3 regions of the Pseudomonas sp. WHRI 8519 genome follow, and region 1 is predicted to be linked to each of the others. Evidence: riboswitches for the same ligand, from Rfam matches in the RefSeq annotation. Region 1 holds a riboswitch; each other region holds the start of a gene.
What was found. A riboswitch is a leader RNA that binds a small molecule or an ion and turns the genes downstream of it on or off. The one in region 1 is predicted to bind cobalamin.
Positions count from the first base shown of each region.

Region 1 (7,487 bases):
TTGATGAAGCGCTGCGTGCGACGAAGATGGCTACTGGCGACGGGGCCAGCGTGCTCAGCCGAGCAGGCCCCTCGCACCCATTACATTTCGAGCAGACAAGCATGCGTGCGTTGAAGACTTTGTTCCTAGCGTTTGCCTTGATGGCCAGCTCATTCACTGCGGGAGCCGCCGATATGTCCCATGAAGCCGACAATTTCTACAAGAGTGACCAGGTGTCACGCGAACGGGTTTCCTTCAAGAATCAGTTTCAGATGACGACGGTCGGGAACCTGTTCGTTCCTCAAACCCTTGAGCGCGGAACCCGTTACCCCGCGATCATCGTCGGCCATCCGATGGGCGCAGTTAAGGAACAGAGCGCGAATCTGTACGCCCAGAAGCTGGCAGAGCAGGGCTTCGTCACCTTGGCCATCGATCTATCGTTCTGGGGTGAAAGTGGAGGGCGTCCGCGCAACCTGGTATCCCCGGACATCTACGCCGAAGACTTCAGTGCGGCGGTCGACTATCTTGGCGCTCAGGGATTCGTCGATCGCAATCGCATCGGTGTGCTGGGCATCTGCGGCAGTGGCAGCTTTGCCATCAGTGCGGCGAAAATTGATCCGCGGATGAAAGCCATTGCTACGGTCAGCATGTACGACATGGGCGGCGCCAATCGCAACGGCCTCAAGCATGCGGTAACGGTCGAGCAGCGCAAGAAGGCCATAGCTCAAGCAGCAGCTCAGCGGGATGTCGAGTTTGCCGGCGGTGACACCTTGTACACCAGTGGAACGGTCGACAAGCTGACCGAGCATTCCAACGCCATTGAGCGTGAGTTCTACGACTTTTACCGCACGCCTCGGGGCGAGTTCACCCCCAAAGGGTTGTCGCCGCTTTTGACGACACATCCCACACTGACCAGTAATGTCAGGTTCATGAACTTCTACCCGTTCAATGACATCGAGACGATCTCGCCACGCCCAATGTTGTTCATCGCGGGGGAGGACGCCCACTCCCGTGAGTTCAGTGAAGAGGCGTATCGCCTTGCCGGCGAACCCAAGCAACTGGTGATCGTGCCGGGTGCTGGCCACGTCGACCTCTATGACCGCGTCGCATTGATCCCCTTTGGCAAGCTGACGGCATTCTTCAGCGAACACCTCAAATAACCAGCACTACTGCCAGGCCCAGCCTCTCTCGGCTGGGCGTAGGTACCTGCGTCTTTGCAATGGGAAGACCGAGTCCGTTATGAGTAGCTCAGCAACATACCTTCACCACACAAGCCGTCAGGTCTGGAGCGCAGTCCTGGCAATGTCGCTGTGTGCGTTCGCCCTGGTGGCTTCGGAGTTCCTGCCAGTGAGCTTGCTCACGCCGATTGCGGCCGATTTGTCACTGACTGAAGGCCAGGCAGGGCAGGCCATTTCCATCTCCGGTTTGTTTGCCGTGATCACCAGCCTGATGCTGGCCCCCCTGACTCAGGGTATCGACCGCAAGCCTGTACTGCTGGCCACAACCGCGCTGATGCTGGTTTCCGGGGGGATGGTGGCCTTTGCCCCGAACTACCTGACATTGATGGTGGGGCGGGCGGTGTTAGGCGTCGCCATTGGTGGCTACTGGTCGATGTCCACAGCGGTGATGATGCGCATCGCACCCGCACCGCTGGTTCCCAAGGCTATTGCCCTGATGCAGGGCGGTACCGCTTTGGCGACGGCAATCGCGGCGCCCGTTGGAAGCTACCTGGGCGGCATGATTGGCTGGAGAGGCGCGTTCGTGTGCGTCTTGCCCTTGGCCGCGCTGGCGTTGATGTGGCAAGCCTTCACGCTGCCTGCGATGCCGAGCGAACGCAAGGCCGCGTCAGCCACCGCAACCTTGCGTTTGCTGGCAGACTCCAGGGTCGCGCTCGGCATGGCGGCCGTGGCTTGCCTCTTCATGGGGCAGTTCACACTGTTCACCTATCTGCGGCCCTTCCTGGAAACGGTCACCCGTGTGGACGTGCCCACCCTCTCGCTTGTGCTTCTGGTCACCGGTACCGCAGGGCTGGTCGGTACCATGGTCGTTGGGGCGCTCGTTGGTCGACACCTGAATCGGGTGCTGCTGGGCGTACCCTTGATCATGACTGCCATCGCTTTCGCAGTGATCATGGTCGGTAGTTGGGTCGTTCCAGTCGCTGTCTTGCTCGGTATCTGGGGGCTGATCTCTACCTGTGCCCCCGTGGGATGGTTCACCTGGTTGGCCAAAGCAATGCCGCACCAAGCGGAGGCTGGAGGCGGCTTGATGGTCGCAGTGATTCAGCTGGCCATCACTGCGGGGGCTACCGTGGGTGGCGTGCTGTATGACGGGTTCGGCTACCGAGCCACATTCGTCGCCAGCGGCGTGCTCTTGCTGTCGGCAACCGTGCTAAGTGCTGCCACTAATCGCACATTCCCATGTACAAGCCGTACGCTACAGGGAACAAACCAGTGAGACGATGCACTGGGGCATGGCCACAGATCAAGCCGGCCGAGAATGCACCCCATGCGATCGCTTTGACGCTACTTTGCTCTTCCACCAGCCTCTGAGGTTCATGAGGCAGAGCACGACCTGCAATACGATCAAAGCCCATGCCTGGGCATGCAAGCCCCAGATCGACCACAGCAGGTTGCTGGCGATGAAGCAGCAGAACCCCACTTTACGCCGGCCTGGGCGGCGCGAGCCGATGCACCAGGCCGCCACCACCGTCACAGCCATGGCAGGCCATTCCAATAAACCGATCCAGTCTTCCATCGGGCACAATCCAAATCATTCAATCAAGGCCATGCCTTCGACGGTCATGGCCATTCCCCTTGCGCGAGCTCCCGGCGTTGGCAGTGGCTTGTGAGAGTGGACCAGGCCGAACACACCACAGCTCGCGCCGTTATTGCTGACCGGGAGCAGAACAGCAAACACTGCTGTTCATGCGCTGGGCAGCTACGCGAAACTCAGCCTGCCAATGCTTTGATCAATTGCTCATTGAAGGCAGGAATATCGTCCGGCTGGCGGCTGCTGATCAGGTTGCCATCGACCACCACCTGTTCATCTACCCACGTGCCGCCGGCGTTGCGAATATCATCCTGCAAGGTCTTGTAGCTGGTCATCCGCTTGCCTTTGACCAACCCACTCGATATCAGCAACCAGGCACCGTGGCAGATGACCGCCAGGGGTCTGCCGGCAGCGTCATGGCTTTTGACCAGCTGTTGCGCGCCAGGGATCAAGCGAATGGTGTCGGAGTTCTGAACGCCGCCGGGCAGCACCAGGGCATCGTAAAGATCGACCTGGGCATTGTCGAAAGTCGTATCCACGGTGAATTCGTCGGCGGGCTTGTCATGGTTCCAGCCTCGGACCGTACCTTCTTTCTCACCCAGGATGTCGACTACCGCGCCGCTCTTTTCCAAAGCCTCACGGGGGCCGGTCAGTTCCACCTGCTCGAAGCCGTCAGTGACCAGAAAGGCCACACGCTTACCGCTCAGTTGTGCATTCATCATTCATCTCCTTTACCAATAAACCTTCAATAGGGGCCCGCCATGGCGAGCAAAGTTCCTGCTCGATGCTCAGCGGTGTGCTTAGCGGCGCCTGCGTGGCGAGCGGGTGGCGGCGAGCCCGGCGATGACACCGACGGCTGCCGCAACCACCCACAGCGTCATGTTGCCGTTGCTGGATTTGCAGCCGCCCTCCACGCTGCGCCGGTCACTGGTTGGCTCGAACAGGTTGCCGGAGGTGATCTGTGCACTGGGGCTGCGGTTCAACGCCCTGCGTGTCAACCACCCTGTAACCAGCGCCAGGCGCGGGACCAGGTAGCTCGCCAGGTGGGCAAGGCGGGCGGCAGTGCCAACGGTGGTGTGGGCGCGAGGGGAAATAGCGCTGGCCACCATGGCCTTGGCTACCTGCTGCGGGTCGTAGATCGGCCCGGGCGGTGTGAGCGCATGGCCGGTGTAATTGCCACCATCCCTGAAGCCCGGGGTGTCCATGACCGCTGGATAAATGTCGCAGACGTGGATGTCCGGGAACTCGGTCAATTCGCCGCGCAGCGCCTCGGTCAGCCCGCGCAGGCCGAACTTGCTCGCCGAATAGGCCGCCGCATAGGGTTGGGCGATCCAGCTTCCCAGTGACAGGGTGTTGATGAGAATGCCGCTGCGTTGGGCCTTGAAATAGGGCAGGGCCACGTAGGCGCCACGCAGGTAACCGATCAGGTCGGTCTGAATGACCTGTTCGTGTGCTTGCAGCGGTGTTTGCTCAAAGTTGCCCACCGCGCCAACGCCGGCGTTATTGACCCAGATATCGATCCGTCCGTGGCCAAATTCGGCAGCCTGTGTGGCCAGCGCCTGCACCTGGTCGCTGCGGGTGACGTCGGTGACGATCGCCACGGCGTCTGTGCCACAGTCGGTGCATTCATCGAGCACATCGAACAAGGCTTGCTCATCGCGTGCAGCGAGCACCAACCGCGCACCGGTGCAAGCGAATGCATGTGCCGCGGCCCTGCCTATACCACTGGAAGCGCCGGTGATGACCACGACCTTGCCGCGCAACGGGCCCTTTAACGGGGTAGGGGCTGCAGGATGGGCAGGTTCTGGGGCCTGCTCGACGTTGTCCGCGGTAGGTGCGAGGGTGGCGCTGGCGGGTATCTTCGAGAGCTGCAAGGCCGTGCCGTCGATCAGCACCAGCTTCATGCCCTCGATGGTGCCCGCCACCCGGTCCGGGAAAACGGGTTCACCCTGCGCATCCAGGCTGTCATAGAGGAATTTCGTCCCTTCGAGCCAGCCTACTGCCGTGAGCAGTTCGGGGCCGAGGTAATACTTACCGTCCTGAAAGAAACCAGGGAACTGATGAGCGCGCTCGACGTTCTCCACGCAGTAGCGTTCGCCTGGTTTCATGCCTGTCGCTTGATCGATCATGGTTCGAACCCCTTCGGTCAAAGGCCAGCGATCGCTTGGCGTTTGCTGTGTTCGTCGGACTCTGCGAGTCACAAGCCCGAATGTGGAGTGACTAAGCAACTGAAGCCGGCAGAGGCAGCAAAGTTCAGAGCAGGTGGCAGGCGGCATGAGCAAGGCAACGAGCCCAAATGCGGATGGCGTGAACTTGCCGGATCTTCAGGCGGTCCACCGTCACTCAAGAATGGAAAAGGGAGTGAGGATGTCGACACCTGGCAAGCTCCGGACGCGTGCAACAGTGCTCTGCTTTCGCAGTGGCCGACTGTTGTTGGTGCGCCGTAAATCGCGTGGGTGGAATTTCCCAGGTGGCAGCGTCAAGCCGCATGAGTGCCCCCTCAGTGCTGCCGTTCGTGAACTCCAGGAGGAAACGGGTATTCGCCGGCAGCGCCTGGTACAGCTGTGTACGGTCCGTGCCGGTCGCATTGTCCATCACATCTTTACCTTGCAGATCGATGAACGAGACCGGCCTGTGCCGCAGAACGAAATCGTGGCGTGCAAGTGGGTACAGCGCCGCAAGCTGGGACCGTCCCGGCTAGGGCCCGCAGCTGCTGAACTGCTGGCGCGCAACCTTCCGGCCTTGGTCGCTTGACTGGAGAAGGTAGCGCTGTAGCTAGGCAAATGATGCCCGAGGGTTGGGCACTAAGCCGGTGAATCTCCTTGTTTCAGGCGCGCCACGTTACAGGCCAGCCACTCCATCCGGCCCGATTGTGCAAGTGCCCGGCGCGTGCAAACCCATCGGCTCATTTCCAGACAAAGCCATTACTTCAAGATGGCAGTTGACCTGAAACGGTTTTGATGATCATCTGCGCGCCTGTTTCAGGTGCCCCCTGCCGCCGTGCATGGGGTGAAACGGGAAGCCGGTTCGTCATCCTCGCGATGATCAGTCCGGCGCTGCCCCCGCAACGGTATGCGAGCGAAGTATTCGACACACCACTGTGCCTCGGCATGGGAAGGTGAATGCTTCATGACCCTCGCGAGCCCGGAGACCGGCCTGAAGCACAGTTTGGCAAACCCGCGGTGGGCGGGCGCAGGCCGGTTTCCGTGGGCGTGCGCGCCTGCGCGTTCCCCATGCGTTGTTCCCTCCGGGATTCTTTCATTCCTGCTGCAAGTGGAAAGATATGTCCCGCTACTCGCTTTTCAGTTCTCTGCCAGGCACGTTGATGCGTGCAAGCCTGGTGCCTTGTGTTTTCATCACCGTCCCGGCGCACGGCGCCGAAGCTGACCAGGCACTGGCGTTACCGGCTACCGCCATTACAGGCACCCTCGGGCAAGACACCCAACCGGATCTGCATACCCCCAGCACCAGTGGTTCACGCCTGAACCTCACACCCCTGGAAACGCCTGCGAGCGTCACCAGCATCAGCGCCGAGCAGATTCAAGCCCGCAACAACAACACCGTCCAGGATGCAGTGACGCGCTCGCCCGGCATCACCTTCATCGGCACCCCCGGCAACGGCGGCACGGCGCTCTCGGCCCGAGGGTTTACCGGGCACAGTTCCACCATGCAGCTGTACGACGGCACCCGGCTGTACGTGGGCGCCGGCACCGTCACCTTTCCTGTGGACACCTGGTCGGTCGAGCGCATCGATGTGCTGCGCGGCCCGGCATCGGTGCTCTATGGCGAGGGTGCCACGGGCGCGGTCATCAACGTGGTGCCGAAAAAGCCCTTCGATGGGGAAGTGCGCAACCATGTACGCTTGGGCTACGGCTCCAACGATCGTCGGCAAGTGGCGCTGGACAGCGGCGGCTCGCTGACCGATACGCTGAGCTACCGACTGAACCTCAACAAGCTTGCCAGTAACGGCTGGGTCGACTGCGGTGAATCAGAAAGCATCGCCGTCAGCGGCGCGTTGCACTGGCAACCGAATGACGACCTCAGCGTCACCCTCAGCCACGATTACGGTGATCAGGACCCACAGCAGTACTTCGGTACACCGCTGGTCAACGGGCATTACCAGGAGTCGATACGCGACCACAATTACAACGTCGATAACGCCGAGGTCCACTACAACGACCAGTCCACGCGGCTGGTCACTGAGTGGGTGATCAGCGACAACCTCACCGCCAGCAATCAGTTGTACTTCCTCAAGGCTCAACGCCGCTGGCGCAACGCCGAGAGCTATACCTGGCTGCCGGGTGGTCAGGTGCAGCGCAGCAACTTCATCAGCATCAAGCAGGTCCAGGAGCAGATCGGCGATCGCCAGTCGTTTACCTTGCAGCATTCGCTGTTCGGGCTGGACAGCCAGACGGTGGTCGGCGCCGACTACAACTCGATCCGGTTCGTGCGCAAGCATGACTTCGGCAATACCCACACCGATACCGTGCCGCTGTCCGGTTCGGGTGGCGGCGACTACATCAGCACTGACCCCTACCGCTCGCGCGAAGCCAACCAGGCTAAGCAGTTCTCGTTGTTCGCCGAAAACCGCACGCAGCTTACCGAGCGGTTGTCGTTGATTACCGGGGTGCGGCGTGACCAGGTGCACCTGGACCGTGATGATCTGGATACCGATACCCGGTCGGATCGCAGCCTGAGTGGCGACAACTGGCGAGCGGGCCTGGTGTTCGCGCTTAGCC
Region 1 is NZ_CP167996.1:2,712,463-2,719,949, forward strand. It holds gene ABRP30_RS12425 (alpha/beta hydrolase) at 111-1,139, shown strand; gene ABRP30_RS12430 (MFS transporter) at 1,219-2,433, shown strand; gene ABRP30_RS12435 (hypothetical protein) at 2,461-2,733, opposite strand; gene ABRP30_RS12440 (type 1 glutamine amidotransferase domain-containing protein) at 2,928-3,467, opposite strand; gene ABRP30_RS12445 (SDR family oxidoreductase) at 3,549-4,877, opposite strand; gene ABRP30_RS12450 (NUDIX domain-containing protein) at 5,116-5,502, shown strand; cobalamin riboswitch at 5,715-5,923, shown strand; gene ABRP30_RS12455 (TonB-dependent receptor) at 6,032-7,487, shown strand, end outside.

Region 2 (7,487 bases), 290 kb from region 1:
GGGCCGGCGGGTACGAAGCGCCCCGCCAAGGCGGCGAGCAGGCCATTGATCTCGGCCGCCCCGCAGGCGTCCAAGTCTGGAGCTACCTGCCCCTGTAATGCCTGTACCACCTGATGGACCGGCTGCCACTGCGCCTCGTCGGGCAATTGCAGCGTACCGCCCAAAGCGTGCTCGATCACCTGCAGTGCCAGCAGTTCAAGGCGTTCCCGGGTGTCGCCACAGGTACGCCACAGCGCGTCGCTCACCCCCTGCAATAGCGCCGGACGCGGCCCCGCCCAGTTTTGCCCAAGGTCACAGTCCAACGGGTCGAAGCCCAGCGCCAAAGCCTTGGCGAGTGTACGCAGCAAACTGGCGCTACCACCCCGACCATCACCGCGCTCGACGCGCAGCAAAGCCAGCAGGGTGTCGATCCGCAGCCGTGCTTGCGGCGACTGGCCGAACACGTGCAAGCCATCACGGATCTGTGACTCCTTGAGGTCGCACAGGTAGGTATCCAGGCGTGGCAGCCACACGGCAGCGTCGTCCAGTTGCCCTTCCAGTTGCAGCTCACGGTCGATGTGGTTGGCCTTGACCAACTCCAGAATATCGCGCTGCAGTTCACGGGCGCGGCGTGGGTCGAGCATCTGCGCTTCGTAGAACTCGTCTGCCAGCTGTTCAAGGTGGCGCAACGGGCCGTAGGTTTCGGCTCGGGTCAACGGTGGCATCAGGTGGTCGATGATCACAGCCTGCGTGCGACGCTTGGCCTGAGCGCCCTCGCCCGGATCGTTGACGATAAACGGGTAGATGTTCGGCAGCGGGCCAAGCAGTGCATCCGGCCAGCACTGATCGGACAGGCCGACACCTTTGCCGGGCAGCCACTCCAGATTGCCATGTTTGCCCACATGGATGACCGCATCGGCGGCGAAGGCGTGGCGCAGCCAGAAATGGAATGCCAGGTAGCCATGCGGCGGAACCAGATCCGGGTCGTGGTAAACGGCACTGGGGTCGACCTGGTAACCGCGGGCCGGCTGGATGCCGACGAACGTCAGGCCATAGCGCAGCCCGGCCACCATCAGGCGACCGCTGCGGTACATCGGGTCTTGCTCGGGCGCCCCCCAGCGTTCCAGCACGGCCTGGCGGTTGGCTTCGGGCAGGCGCTCGAAAGCAGCCTGATAATCCGCCAGGCTCAGGCTCTGGGTGCAGGGGCGCTGGTCGAGGTGATCGAGGTCGTTGGTGACGCCGCCGAGCAGCTGGTGAATCAGTTGCGTGCCGCTGTCTGGCAGTTCGCCCAGCGGGTAGCCTTCAGCCTGCAGCGCCTTGAGAATGTTGAGCGCCGCTGCGGGGGTATCGAGGCCAACGCCATTTCCGATGCGCCCGTCTCGGGTCGGGTAGTTGGCGAGCACCAGCGCAACGCGCTTTTGCCCATTGGGCAGGCGCGCCAGCGCCACCCAGCGCCTGGCCAGCTCGGCGACAAAATCCATACGCTCTGGATGGGCGCGGTAGCACACCACATCAGACTGGCTGCGCTCACTGCGCCAGGCCATGTCCTTGAAGCTCACCGGCCGCGTGATGATGCGCCCGTCCAGCTCGGGCAAGGCAATGTGCATGGCCAGGTCGCGAGCGCCCAGGCCCTGCTCGCTGGCTTCCCAACCGGGTTGGTTGTCCTGCGCGCAGATCGCCTGCAGCACCGCAATGTCACGGCGAAACGGCCGCAGGTTGGGACGTTCCGGGCTGGACATGGCAAAGCCCGTGGTATTGATCAGGACCTCGGCCCCCACTTCGTCCAGCCAGTTTTCGACCTGCTCCAGGCAGGCGCATTCCTTGAGGCTGGCAACGGCGATCGGCAACGGATTGAGGCCCGCCGCCTGCAGGCGCTGGCAAAACACGTCGATGAACGCGGTATTGGCGGCCTGCAGGTGCGAACGGTAGAACAGCAGTGGTGCTACCGGGTGCTCCGGGTGCCACTGGCCGAACCAGTCCTTGAGCGTCGCAGTGGGGGTGCCGGGGTGATACACCGACGTGCGTGGCAACGGTTGCGGTGCATCCCAGCTGTAATCGCGGCCCAGCCACTGGCTGGCCAGGTATTTGAACAGGTTGATGGCATTGGCCTTGCCCCCTTGGCGCAGGTAATGCCAAAGGTGCTCGGCTGGCTCCCCGGTGATGCTGCCCAGCCCGGTCAACTCCGGGTCGGGGCGGTCGTCACCGGGCACCAGGATCAACTGCACCCCGCGCGAAGCCAGTTCGACCAGCTGTTGCACACCATAGCGCCAGTAGCCCACGCCACCGTGCAACGACACCAGGATCACCTTGGCGTGGCGCAGCACCTGGTCGACATAAAGGTCGACGGAGGCATGGTTCTGCACCTGCATGGGGTTGGCCAGGCGCAGGCTGGGGTAGTCGTCCGGCAGTTGCTCGGCGGTTTCAGCGAGCAATGCCAAGTGCGAGTCGCCGCTGCAGAGAATCACCAGCTCGGCGGGTGTCTGGCCGAAGTCGGCGATGCTGTCGTCCGGCACGAAACCGCCGGGCTGGGTCCGCAGCAAGTGCATGGGTCAGGCGCCCAGTGCCTGGCGCAGACGAGCTTCCAGCTGTGCGGCGTCAAGGTCTTGGCCGATCAGCACGAGGCGGGTGACGCGCGGCTCATCGGCACGCCAGGCGCGGTCGAAGTGCTTGTCGAAACGGGTACCTACGCCCTGCACCAGCAGGCGCATGGGCTTGCCAGGAATGGCTGCGAAGCCTTTGGCACGGAGGATGCCGAATTCCACCACCAGTTGGGTCAGGGCGTCGAGCAGCAGCGCTTCGTCGGCCTCTGGCAGGTCGATGGAGATGGAGTCGAAGGCATCATGGTCGTGGTCGTCGTGGTCTTCGCCGTCGTGATGCGAATCATGGTGGGTGCGGCGGCCATCGATGTGCGCTTCGGACTCTGCGCCGACGCCCAGCAGCACGTTCAGCGGCAGGCGGCCGCTGCTGGCCTCGACTACCTTGACCGCGGGCGGCAATTCATCGGCCACTTCAGCGCGGACTTTCGCCAGGCCTTCGGCGTCGATCAGGTCGGCTTTGTTCAGTACCACCAGATCGGCACTGGCCAGTTGATCGGCGAACAGTTCGTGCAGCGGCGACTCGTGGTCCAGGTTGGGGTCGAGCTTGCGTTGGGCGTCGACCTGGTCTGGGTAGGCGGCGAAGGTACCGGCGGCGACAGCCGGGCTGTCGACCACGGTAATCACCGCGTCGACGGTGCAGGCGTTGCGGATTTCGGGCCACTGGAAGGCTTGCACAAGGGGCTTTGGCAGTGCCAGACCGCTGGTTTCGATGAGGATATGGTCGAGGTCGCCACGGCGCGCCACCAGTTCACGCATGACCGGGAAGAATTCTTCCTGAACGGTGCAGCAGAGGCAGCCGTTGGCCAGTTCGTAGACGCGGCCGCTGGCTTCTTCTTCGGTGCAGCCGATGCTGCATTGTTTGAGGATTTCGCCGTCGATGCCGAGTTCGCCGAACTCGTTGACGATGACTGCGATGCGGCGGCCTTGGGCGTTGTCGAGCATGTGCCGGAGCAAGGTGGTCTTGCCCGAGCCGAGGAAGCCGGTGACGATGGTGACGGGGAGCTTGGCCAGTGTTTTCATGTCGCGTTGCCCTTGGCAGGATGGCGCGGGCATGCGGGACGAAAGCCGCGGTCGGACCGGCCGGGCTCGTTCGCCACCGGATCACCCCGCCCGGTTGATAGTCGAAAACGTTGCGAGGCAGGTCTCCTGGCTTGCACCGTTGCGGCCCTTTCGATCAAGGGGCTGGCGGGATGACGCCTTCCCGCGCTCAGGCGCAGTGGCTGTGTCGATCCGTTACCGGTGCTTACAGTTGCGGGGGCAGCCGCGGCTTGTACCGCGTTCCCGTCTTAGCTTCGGCCTGGCCGAAGAACCTCGAAGCGGCAAGGCTACGCGGGGGGTGGCAGGTGGTCAACTGTTGACGCGCCCGTCCCCCCCCTACGCAATGAACCAAGCCCAAGCCCAAGCCCTGCCCCTGCCCCTGCTCTTGCTCTTGCTCTTGCTCTTGCTCTTGCTCTTGCTCTTGCTCTTGCTCTTGCTCTTGCTCTTGCTCTTGCTCTTGCTCTTGCTCTTGCTCTTGCTCTTGCTCTTGCTCTTGCTCTTGCTCTTGCTCTTGCTCTTGCTCTTGCTCTTGATTTTCTAGCGCGCAAGTGCAGGCACCGCAGATTGCGACTTCAGGAGGCCGAGCGCAGGTCTTGCGGAGGGAGGTGACGGGCATGGATGCCCGTCAAGCGCTTCGGCCCATGGATGGGCCGTGAGCGCGGTCCTCCCGGGAGCAAGGCCGGAGCGAGGGAACCCCGAAGCGCAGCGTAGGGGCCGGATGATAGGAGCCAGCCTTTTTTGGTTACTTTTTGGGGCGTTTGCCAAAAAGTGACCCGCCGTAAGGGCGGAAAGGTGAGTGAGCGTCGCCATAGCAAATGGATATGCCCAGATGAATCAAAACCCCAGCATGAGCTTGTGGCTTGTGGCTTGCGGCTTGCGGCTTGCGGCTTGCGGCTTTCAGCTAGCGTGAATATCCATTTGCCGGGGCGGCGCTGAATCACCTTTCCGCCCTTACGGCGGGTCCCTTTTTGTCTTGGCAAAAAGGAACCAAAAAACCGCCCGCTCCCATCATCCGGCCCCTACGCTTCGCTTCGGGGTTCCCTCACTCCGGCCTTGCTCCCGGGAAGACCGCGCTCACGGCCCATCCATGGGCCGAAGCGCTTGACGGGCATCCATGCCCGTCACCTCCCTCCGCAAGACCTCCGTTCGGCCTCCTGAAGTCGCAATCTGCAGCGTCTGATCTATCGCGCACTGAAAAGCAAAGGCAAGAGCAAAAGCAAGGCAACGGCAACGGCAACGGCAACGGCAACGGCAGGGAAATCGTGGCATGCGATAAGGGCTGCGATTGACGCAAACCCTGCCCCGTGCTCTCCTTGCACCTTACGTTCAGGTGCCCCCATCGGGGGTGAAACGGGAAACCGGTGCGTCGCAGGCCCTCGATCAGGGCCGGACAATCCCGGTGCTGCCCCCGCAACGGTAAGCGAGCGAAGCGTCTAGACCACTGTGCCACGCCATCCGGCATGGGAAGGTGACGCTTTACCAGGAGCCCTGCTCCTCCTCGCAAGCCCGGAGACCGGCCTGGCGTCAATGAACACCCCGCGGTGGGCGGGCGCTGTCGCATTTCTCTGGGCCACCCAAGCCCGGGGCTGCCGCGCTTGCCTGTTGCTCAATAAGCACAATGCCCCACAAAGCAGAGGAACGCGTCATGCCCATCACCAGCGCCAAACACGGTATCGCCACCCCCGTCACCCTCAGCCAGCGCGTGGTCATCGCCACCGCTGCCAGCCTGTTGGGCCTGTGCCTGATCTACTTTGCCGGCTTCTCACACATCGAGGCGGTACACAACGCCGCCCACGACACCCGCCACAGCGCCGCATTCCCTTGCCACTGAGACCGCCCCATGATCAAGCGCATCGCCCGCACCGCAGGCTTCAGCGGCCTGCTCGCAGCCCTGTTGTTGACCCTGCTGCAAAGCTTCTGGGTCGCACCGCTGATTCTTGAGGCAGAAACCTATGAATCGGCAGCCCCCGCCGCCGAACACCACCACGATAGCCAGGCAACCGCCGGGCATGAACACGCCGCCGCGCACGAACACAGCGCAGAGGCGTGGTCACCAGAGGATGGCTGGCAACGCATCCTCTCCACCACCGGAGGCAACCTGGTCGTAGCCGTCGGCTTTGCCTTGATCCTTGCCGCGCTGTACAGCCTGCGCGAACCCAACCGCGTCACCACCGGCGCATTGTGGGGCTTGGCCGGCTTCGCCGTGTTCTGCCTGGCACCCACCTTGGGCCTGCCGCCAGAGCTACCAGGCACCGCCGCGGCCGACCTCGGCCAGCGCCAGAGCTGGTGGATTGGCACGGCCGCCGCAACCGCATTGGGGCTTGCTTTGCTGGTGTTCCCGCGTCATTGGCTGCTCAAGGCCTGCGGCGCCGTGTTGCTGGTAGTCCCGCACGTGATCGGTGCTCCGCAACCCGACGTTCACCAAAGCCTGGCCCCAGAAGCGCTGGAAACCCAATTCAAGATCGCGTCGTGGGTAACCAACGCTGCCTTCTGGTTGGCCCTGGGCCTGCTCAGCGCCTGGTTGTACCGCCGCTCCAGCCAGGCCTGATGGCAAGCCAATGCACACTGCCGGCGCTCTACGCCGGCTTTGGTTGCCGCCGGGGCTGCCCGGTGGAGGCCCTCGACGAACTGCTACACCAGGCACTGCATAGCCACGGGCTGACGCTGGCGGCGCTGCGAGGCATCGCCAGCATCACAGCGAAAGCGGACGAACCCGGCCTGCGACAACTCGCCGAACGTCACGACCTGCCCCTTTTGGTGTTCGCACCCTCGCAACTGCAGGCATACGAGCCGCAACTGAGCCACCGCTCTGCGGTAGCATTCGCCCACAGCGGTTGCTGGGGCGTGGCGGAGAGCGCAGCCCTGGCCCTGGCCGATCATGAATGTGGCAACGCCGCGCTCGTGGTCACGCGGCAAACCCTTGGCGGCGCTACCCTCGCCCTCGCCAGCGGCGGATAATTGTTTCACCATTCACCTGCAAGGATTTTCCATGACGGTCTACTTCATCGGCGCCGGCCCAGGCGACCCGGAATTGATCACGGTCAAAGGGCAGCGCCTGATTCGTCAGTGCCCAGTGATCATCTACGCCGGCTCGCTGGTGCCCGCTGCCGTGCTCGAAGGGCACCAGGCCCAGACCGTGATAAACAGCGCCGAACTGCACCTGGAGCAGATCGTTGCGGCCATGCACGCGGCACATGAACAGGGCCAGGATGTCGCCCGTGTCCACAGCGGCGATCCCAGCTTGTATGGTGCCATCGGCGAACAGATCCGCCACCTGCGCGAGCTGGGCATCGACTACCAGATCATTCCGGGCGTAACCGCTACCGCCGCCAGTGCCGCTTTGCTGGGCTGCGAACTGACCCTGCCTGAGGTGGCACAGACGGTCATCCTGACCCGCTACGGTGACAGCTCGCCCATGCCGGCAGGCGAGCAACTGGGCGACCTGGCACGTCATGGCTGCACCTTGGCGATCCACCTCGGCGTGAAACACCTGGCACGAATCGTCGATGAGCTTGTTCCTTATTACGGCGCAGACTGCCCCGTGGCCGTTGTTCACCGGGCCACCTGGCCCGATCAGGACTGGGTACGGGGCACCCTCCACGATATCGTCGAGCAGGTAGCCGCGAAGGGTTTTCGTCGCACCGCGCTGATCCTCGTCGGGCATGTGCTGGGTGATGCGCCGTTCGCCGAATCAGCCCTGTACCGTGCCGGGCATGCGCACCTCTATCGCCAGGGCAGTTGAACATTGCCAAGCCGATCCCCGCCATAGCAGACTCCAGGCTCCATCCCGCGGACCGGAGTCGCCCCCATGCTGGAACTACGTCCCAATTGCGAATGCTGCAACGCCGATCTGCCGGGCGACAGCCCTGACGC
Region 2 is NZ_CP167996.1:3,006,816-3,014,302, forward strand. It holds gene cobN (cobaltochelatase subunit CobN) at 1-2,525, opposite strand, end outside; gene cobW (cobalamin biosynthesis protein CobW) at 2,529-3,596, opposite strand; cobalamin riboswitch at 3,695-3,905, opposite strand; cobalamin riboswitch at 4,926-5,151, shown strand; gene ABRP30_RS13845 (CbtB-domain containing protein) at 5,260-5,445, shown strand; gene ABRP30_RS13850 (CbtA family protein) at 5,455-6,162, shown strand; gene ABRP30_RS13855 (cobalamin biosynthesis protein) at 6,180-6,572, shown strand; gene cobM (precorrin-4 C(11)-methyltransferase) at 6,604-7,356, shown strand; gene ABRP30_RS13865 (DUF1272 domain-containing protein) at 7,423-7,487, shown strand, end outside.
Region 2: linked by a shared signal. The riboswitch ahead of ABRP30_RS13845 (CbtB-domain containing protein) and the one ahead of ABRP30_RS12455 (TonB-dependent receptor) in region 1 are both predicted to bind cobalamin.

Region 3 (7,487 bases), 1.3 Mb from region 1:
GGAAGGCATGGTGCTGACACCGTTGCTGGTGGGGGACCGTATCGGCCTGCATCCGGTGGCGGTGATCTTCGCCATCCTTGCCGGGGGCGAACTGTTCGGCTTTACCGGCGTGCTGCTGGCCTTGCCAGTGGCTGCAGTGATCATGGTGTTGCTGCGCCATGTGCATGATCTGTACAAGGAGTCGGACATGTACGCGGGGGAGGTCGACCCTGATCTGTAAGCTACTGTCTTGCTCTACTTCTAAAAGCTGGCGCCATCCAAGTGGGAGACTGCCGGCGATGGGCCGCAAAGCGGCCCCAGATGCTCGTTGGTGCCGTCGAGGGCGCTCGGGGTAGTACAGCTCCGCTATGGGGGCTGCTACGCAGCCCATCGCCGGCAAGCCGGCTCCCACCACGACCGCACCGTTCTTCAGGCCTGCGCTTTACCTTTGGAAGCAACCGTCTTGCCCAACTTCTAAGGCCGGCTCCCACCGCGACCGTGCAGTTCTTCAGGCCTGCGCTTTACCTGTGGAAGCAACTGTCTTGCCCAATGTCTAAAGGCAGGCGCAATCCATGTGGGAGCCGGGCTTGCCGGCGATGGGCCGCAAAGCGGCCCCCGATGCTCGCTGGTTCCGTCGAGCACGCTCGGGCTATTACAGGTCATCTATGGTGGCTGCTACGCAGCCCATCGCCGGCAAGCCGGCTCCCACCACGACCGTGCCGTTCTTCAGGCCTGGGCTTTACCGGTGGAAGCAACCGCCTTGCCCAATTTCTAAAACCCGGCGCAAACCCTGTAGGCGCCAAACTGTCTTGCAACTCTTTGATTTTGCTTGTGCTACGTGCCTTCGCGATTGTGCCACCCGCGTTGCGGGTATAGACTTTGCACACCGATCACCCTAGGCCCCCTGTGGTCTCCCGACCGCCCGCGAGCATGAAACCACCGATCCAGTTGCCCCTGGGTGTGCGCCTGCGCGATGACGCCACCTTCATCAACTACTATCCGGGCGCCAATGCAGCGGCGTTGGGCTACGTAGAGCGGCTGTGCGAAGCCGACGCCGGCTGGACCGAGAGCCTCATCTACCTGTGGGGCAAGCAGGGTGTCGGCCGTAGCCACCTGTTGCAAGCCGCCACTCACCGCTTCCAGCAGCGGGGCGAAGCCGCTGTGTACCTGCCCCTGGCGCAGTTGCTCGATCGTGGCATCGGGTTGCTCGATTACCTGGCGCAGTACGAACTGGTGTGCATCGACGACTTGCACGTGATTGCCGGCAAGGCAGAGTGGGAAGAGGCGATGTTCCATCTGTTCAATCGCCTGCGCGACAGTGGTCGGCGCCTGCTGCTGGCCGCCTCGGCCTCGCCGCGCGAACTGCCGATCAAACTGCCCGACCTCAAGTCCCGCCTGACCCTGGCGCTGGTATTCCAGATGCGCGGGCTGTCTGATGAAGACAAGCTGCGCGCCCTGCAATTACGCGCTTCGCGCCGTGGCCTGCACCTGACCGATGAAGTCGGCCACTTCATCCTGACCCGTGGTACGCGCAGCATGAGTGCCCTGTTCGACCTGCTCGAGCGGCTCGATCAGGCTTCTTTGCAGGCACAGCGCAAGCTGACCATCCCGTTCCTGAAAGAAACCCTTGGCTGGTAAGCCCTTGAATACGGGGCTTTGAGAGGCAAAACGAAAAAGTCACATCTTTTTCGATAAAATTTGCAAATGGGCCTGATAGAAGGCATAGTTTCCCCCTTCTAAAGGACTACAGACACGGTCGTGCCCATGCTCAAGCGCTTCGCACCCCTCGTGCCCCTCGCACTTGTGACCCTGCTGATTGGCTGCGCGGCCCAAGGCCCTGTTTCCCAGCCCCAGGATCACACCCCGGTCGCCGCTCAGTCGGCGCCCAAGGCCAAAGCTTCGGTATCGTCCGTGTTCGGCGAGCAACCCGAAGTGGCCACTGAAGATGACCTTCAGGCGTTCTCCAGCACCAGCAAGCCTTATCAGTTGCCAGCCTTGGCCGACAGCATCCTCGAACGTGGCATGTCGCTGATCGGTACCCGTTACCGCTTCGGTGGTACCTCGCAGGCGTCCGGTTTCGATTGCAGCGGTTTCATCGGCTACCTGTTCCGCGAAGAGGCCGGCATGACCCTGCCGCGCTCGACCCGCGAAATGATCAACGTCGATGCGCCCAAGGTGGCCCGCAACAAGCTCAAGCCGGGTGACCTGCTGTTCTTCAGCACCAATGGCCGTGGCCGTGTCAGCCATGCCGGCATCTATCTGGGTGACAACCAGTTCATCCACTCCAGCAGCCGCCGCAGCGGTGGTGTGCGCATCGACAACCTCGGTGATCGCTACTGGAGCAAGACCTTCATCGAGGCCAAGCGCGCCCTGGCCATGGCGCCGGCGAGCAATCTCGCACGCAACTGATATCAAAATGATGTACCCTGCCACGGCGACGATGCTTGAAAAGCTAGTCGCCGTGCGCATTTACAGAATGCGTCTAATCTAAATTCTCAACACTTTTCGGTTGCAGCCCAGCGATCTCAGACAGGATGTTCTGCCATGGTGATGATGGCGCGCTTCGCACTCCTTTCCCTGGTGGCATTGCTTGCCGCCTGCTCCAGCCGTGCCCCGGCACCGGCGCCTGTGACACAGCCTCAGGTCTCGTACAGCCAACCTCCTGCTTCGCCGATTGCCAACGACGTGCTGATGCGCGCGATCGGCCTGGTGGGTACGCCGTATCGCTGGGGCGGTAACACACCCGATTCCGGTTTCGATTGCAGTGGCTTGATCAACTACGTCTACCGGGATGCGGCGGGTATCAGCCTGCCTCGCTCCACCCGAGAGATGATCGTCATGCGTGCTCCGACCGTGGATGTCCACTCCCTGCAATCGGGCGACCTGGTGTTCTTCGCCACCAGCGGTGGCTCGCAGGTCAGTCACGCCGGTATCTACGTGGGCGAAGGGCGTTTCGTGCATGCTCCGTCCACCGGTGGCACTGTACGTCTGGATTACCTGTCCAACAGTTACTGGTCCAAAGCCTACCTGCAGGCAAAACGGGTGATCACTCAAGGGCATCTGGCGCATAACCCTTGATCGCGCAAGGCGCTACGGCGCCTTGCTTACCCGCCACACCACGTTGCCCACATCGTCTGCCACCAGCACGCCGCCGCGATGGTCGTTGACCACGCCTACCGGTCGCCCCATGGCGTTGCCATCGCCATCCAGAAAGCCGCTGAGCAGGTCGATCGGTTTGCCGACAGGTTTGCCAGCCGTGTCGAATGGCACGAAGATCACCTTGTAGCCACTGTGCGGTTGGCGATTCCAGGAGCCATGCTGGCCCACGAAAGCACCCTGGTCGAACGGTGCAGGCAGCGCACCGGGCTCTGCAAACGCCAACCCCAGTGATGCGGTATGGGGCCCCACGGCATAGTCCGGCACAAGTGCCTGCGCGACTTTTTGCGGGTTCGGCGGCACGACCCGCTCATCGACGTGCTGGCCGTAATAGCTGTAGGGCCAACCATAAAAGCCGCCATCTTTCACCGATGTGATGTAGTCGGGCACCAGGTCACTGCCGATCTCGTCACGCTCGTTGACTGCCGTCCACAAGGCACCAGTACGCGGCTCCCAGGCCAGGCCGTTGGGGTTGCGCAGCCCAGAGGCAAAGATCCGGTGCGCGCCGCTGGCCGCATCGACCTCCCAGATCGCAGCGCGTCCCTGTTCCTGTTCCATGCCGTTCTCACCGACATTGCTGTTGGAGCCGACTGTCACATACAGCTTCTTGCCATCGGCACTGGCAATGACGTTCTTGGTCCAGTGATGGTTCAGGGGCCCCGCTGGCAACTCGATGACCTGCTCCGGCGGTTCGCGAAGCTGCAGAGCCCCCGAGGTGTAGCGAAAGCGCAGCAGCCTGTCGGTATCGGCGACATAGAAATCCTGGCCGATCAGTGCCATGCCAAACGGCGAATTGAGCCCGTCGATGAAGGTCGTGCGGGTGTCGGCAACGCCGTCATGGTCGGCATCGCGCAGCAAGGTGATGCGGTTGGCGCTGGGCACCGCGGCACCGGCGCGCTTCATCGCCCTGTCCATGGCCCAGCCACGCAGGCCCTTGCCATCATCAGGCCTGGGCGGGGCATTGGTCTCTGCCACCAGCACATCACCGTTGGGCAGTACATGAAGCCAACGCGGGTGGTCGAGGTTGTCGGCGAAGGCTTTCACCTGTGTGCCTGCTGCCGCCTTGGGTTTTCCACCCGTTGGCCAGCCGATGGCGGGCGCGATATTGACGGTGGGTATCAACGTCTTTTTCGGTGGGGGCAGCTGTACAGACGGGCCGCTGCCCTCACTGACCTCCAGCATGGCCCTCTCGGTGCAGCCCGCCAGGCAAGCGCCCAGTACCCAAGGAAAGACAACACGCATGTGTTTCATGTCTGCACCCCTGTGACGATGCTCTTGAAGATTCAGAGCCGGGAGAACGGCCAGTGGTTCAGCTGAGCACTTCCCGGTCGTAGCGGCCGATCCGCTCGCAGCGATCCATGAGCAATCGATCATGCGCCTTTATCGGCATCAGATCGCTGCCAAATCACCCCCTTCGATTGACGCTCCCGGTGCAACACTCTAACCTTCGCGCGTGTTTCAGGTGCCCTGCAAGCCCGTCTGGGCAGGGTGAAACTGGGAAGCCGGTGTGCGCCTATAAGGTGCGAGTCCGGCGCTGCCCCCGCAACGGTAGGTGAGTCAAAAACCGCGCACGGCCACTGGATGCCAGTATCCGGGAAGGCGCGCGGGCCCGGGCCAACGCCCGCTCACGAGCCCGGAGACCGGCCTGTCACTGCCAACGGCATCACGGAGGGTGATGCGCGGTGCACCGTGGCGTCTGGCCACGGCCCTGCGCGCTCTCCGTCTGCCCGCCTATCGACCTGTCGCCGTGTCTTACGCGGCGACAGCCTGCGGAGACCCCCATGAGCGAAACCACCGAACGCGACGAACGTCACCTGGCGCGCATGCAGCGCAAGAAGGCGATCATCGACGAGCGCATCGCCAATTCCCCTAATGAGTGCGGCCTGCTGCTGGTGCTGACCGGCAATGGCAAGGGCAAGAGCAGTTCGGCGTTCGGCATGCTCGCACGCGCCTTGGGCCATGGCATGCAGTGTGGCGTGGTGCAGTTCATCAAGGGCCGCAACAGTACCGGCGAGGAGCTGTTCTTCCGGCGCTTCCCCGAGCAGGTGCGTTACCACGTGATGGGCGAAGGCTTCACCTGGGAAACCCAGGACCGCCAGCGCGACATTGCCGCCGCTGAGGCAGCCTGGGCGGTATCACGCCAGCTGCTGCAGGACCCGAGCGTCCAGTTCGTGGTGCTCGACGAGCTGAACATCGCCCTCAAGCACGGCTACCTCGACCTCGATCAGGTGCTTGGCGACATCCAGGCGCGCCCCCCCATGCAGCATGTGATCGTCACTGGCCGCGCGGCCAAAGCCGAAATGATCGAACTGGCCGACACCGTTACCGAGATGGGCATGCTCAAGCATGCCTTCCAGGCGGGTATCCGTGCACAGAAGGGCGTCGAACTGTGAGTCAGACGCGCCACTGCCCAGCCGTCCTGATCGCAGCACCGGCATCTGGCCAGGGCAAGACCACCGTGACCGCAGCCCTGGCCCGCCTGCACCGCAACCTTGGGCGCAAGGTCCGTGTGTTCAAATGCGGGCCTGATTTTCTCGACCCGATGATCCTCGAGCGTGCCAGCGGGGCGCCGGTGTACCAGCTCGACCTGTGGATGATCGGGGCGCAGGAAAGCCGCCGCCTGCTGTGGGACGCGGCGGGTGAGGCCGACCTTATCCTGATAGAGGGCGTGATGGGGCTGTTCGACGGCACCCCGTCCAGTGCCGACCTGGCGCGCCACTTCGGCGTGCCGGTGTTGGCGGTGATCGATGGTACGGCCATGGCCCAGACCTTTGGTGCACTGGCCCTGGGGCTGGCGCGCTACCAGCCCGACCTGCCGTTCGCTGGGGTGCTCGCCAACCGTGTCGGCAGCCTGCGCCACGCGCAGTTGCTCGAAGGCAGCCTGACCGAAGGCCTGCGCTGGTACGGCGGGTTGTCGCGCGAGCGCGGTATCGAGCTGCCCAGCCGCCACCTGGGGTTGGTGCAGGCCAGCGAGCTGAATGACCTGGATGCGCGCCTGGACGCTGCCGCCCAGGCACTGGGCAGCAGCTGCGATGCCGCATTGCCGCCGCCGGTGGCATTCGCCGCGCCGCAGGAAGTGCCCTGCACCGCCTCGCTGGCGGGTGTGCGCATTGGCGTCGCCCGGGACGCAGCGTTCGCCTTCACCTACGGCGCCAACCTCGACCTGCTGCGCAACCTGGGGGCACAGCTGGCGTTCTTCTCGCCGCTGCACGACCGCGCGTTGCCCGATGTAGACAGCCTGTACCTGCCGGGCGGCTACCCGGAGCTGTACCACCATGCGCTGGCCGCCAACGCCCCGATGTGCGCCGCGATCCGTGCGCACCACGGCGCCGGCAAGCCGTTGCTGGCCGAGTGCGGTGGCATGCTCTACCTGCTCGATGCCCTGACCGACGTAGCCGGTGAACGTGCAGCGCTGCTCGGCCTGCTGCCCGGCGAGGCGACCATGCAAAAACGCTTGGCGGCGCTGGCCCTGCAAGCTGTGGAGCTGCCCGAAGGCACTCTGCGCGGCCACACCTACCACCACTCCCTGACCAGCACCGAACTGCAGCCCATCGCGCGCGGCCTGAGCCCCAACGGCGGGCGCGGCAACGAGGCGGTCTACCGCCTTGGGCGGCTCACTGCATCCTATGTGCACTTCTATTTCCCCTCCAACCCAGAGGCGGCGGCGGCGCTGTTGCGGCCATGAGCGAGCACGCCTTCAGCGATGCCGAGCGCGCGGCCGTCTACCGGGCAATCGGCGAGCGCCGCGACATGCGCCACTTCGCCGGCGGCAGCGTTGCGCCTGACGTGCTCGGCCGCCTGCTCGGCGCGGCGCACCAGGCCCCCAGCGTTGGCCTGATGCAGCCTTGGCGGTTCATCCGCATCAGCCAGGGGGATCTGCGCGGGCGGATCCAGGCGCTGGTCGAGGAGGAGCGGGTGCGCACGGCCCAGGCCTTGGGCGAGCGCAGCGACGCCTTCATGAAGCTCAAGGTAGAAGGCATCAACGACTGCGCCGAAGTCCTGGTGGCGGCATTGATGGACAACCGCGAGCCACATATTTTCGGCCGGCGGACCTTGCCGGAAATGGACCTCGCCTCGCTCGCCTGCGCCATTCAGAACCTGTGGCTGGCGGCCCGTGCCGAAGGGCTGGGGCTGGGCTGGGTATCGTTGTTCGACCCGCAGGCATTGGCTGCGCTGCTGGGCATGCCTGCCGGCGCCAAACCGGTGGCGGTGCTGTGCCTGGGGCCTGTCACCGAGTTCTATCCGGCCCCCATGCTGGTGATGGAAAACTGGGCCCAGGAACGGCCTTTGAGCGACATGCTGTATGAGAACCACTGGGGAGAGCGCCCATGAGTGTCGCCTTGCTGACCGTG
Region 3 is NZ_CP167996.1:1,401,427-1,408,913, forward strand. It holds gene ABRP30_RS06360 (AI-2E family transporter) at 1-220, shown strand, start outside; gene hda (DnaA regulatory inactivator Hda) at 910-1,617, shown strand; gene ABRP30_RS06370 (C40 family peptidase) at 1,744-2,388, shown strand; gene ABRP30_RS06375 (C40 family peptidase) at 2,524-3,057, shown strand; gene ABRP30_RS06380 (sorbosone dehydrogenase family protein) at 3,070-4,386, opposite strand; cobalamin riboswitch at 4,579-4,799, shown strand; gene cobO (cob(I)yrinic acid a,c-diamide adenosyltransferase) at 4,917-5,528, shown strand; gene ABRP30_RS06390 (cobyrinate a,c-diamide synthase) at 5,525-6,820, shown strand; gene bluB (5,6-dimethylbenzimidazole synthase) at 6,817-7,467, shown strand; gene cbiB (adenosylcobinamide-phosphate synthase CbiB) at 7,464-7,487, shown strand, end outside.
Region 3: linked by a shared signal. The riboswitch ahead of cobO (cob(I)yrinic acid a,c-diamide adenosyltransferase) and the one ahead of ABRP30_RS12455 (TonB-dependent receptor) in region 1 are both predicted to bind cobalamin.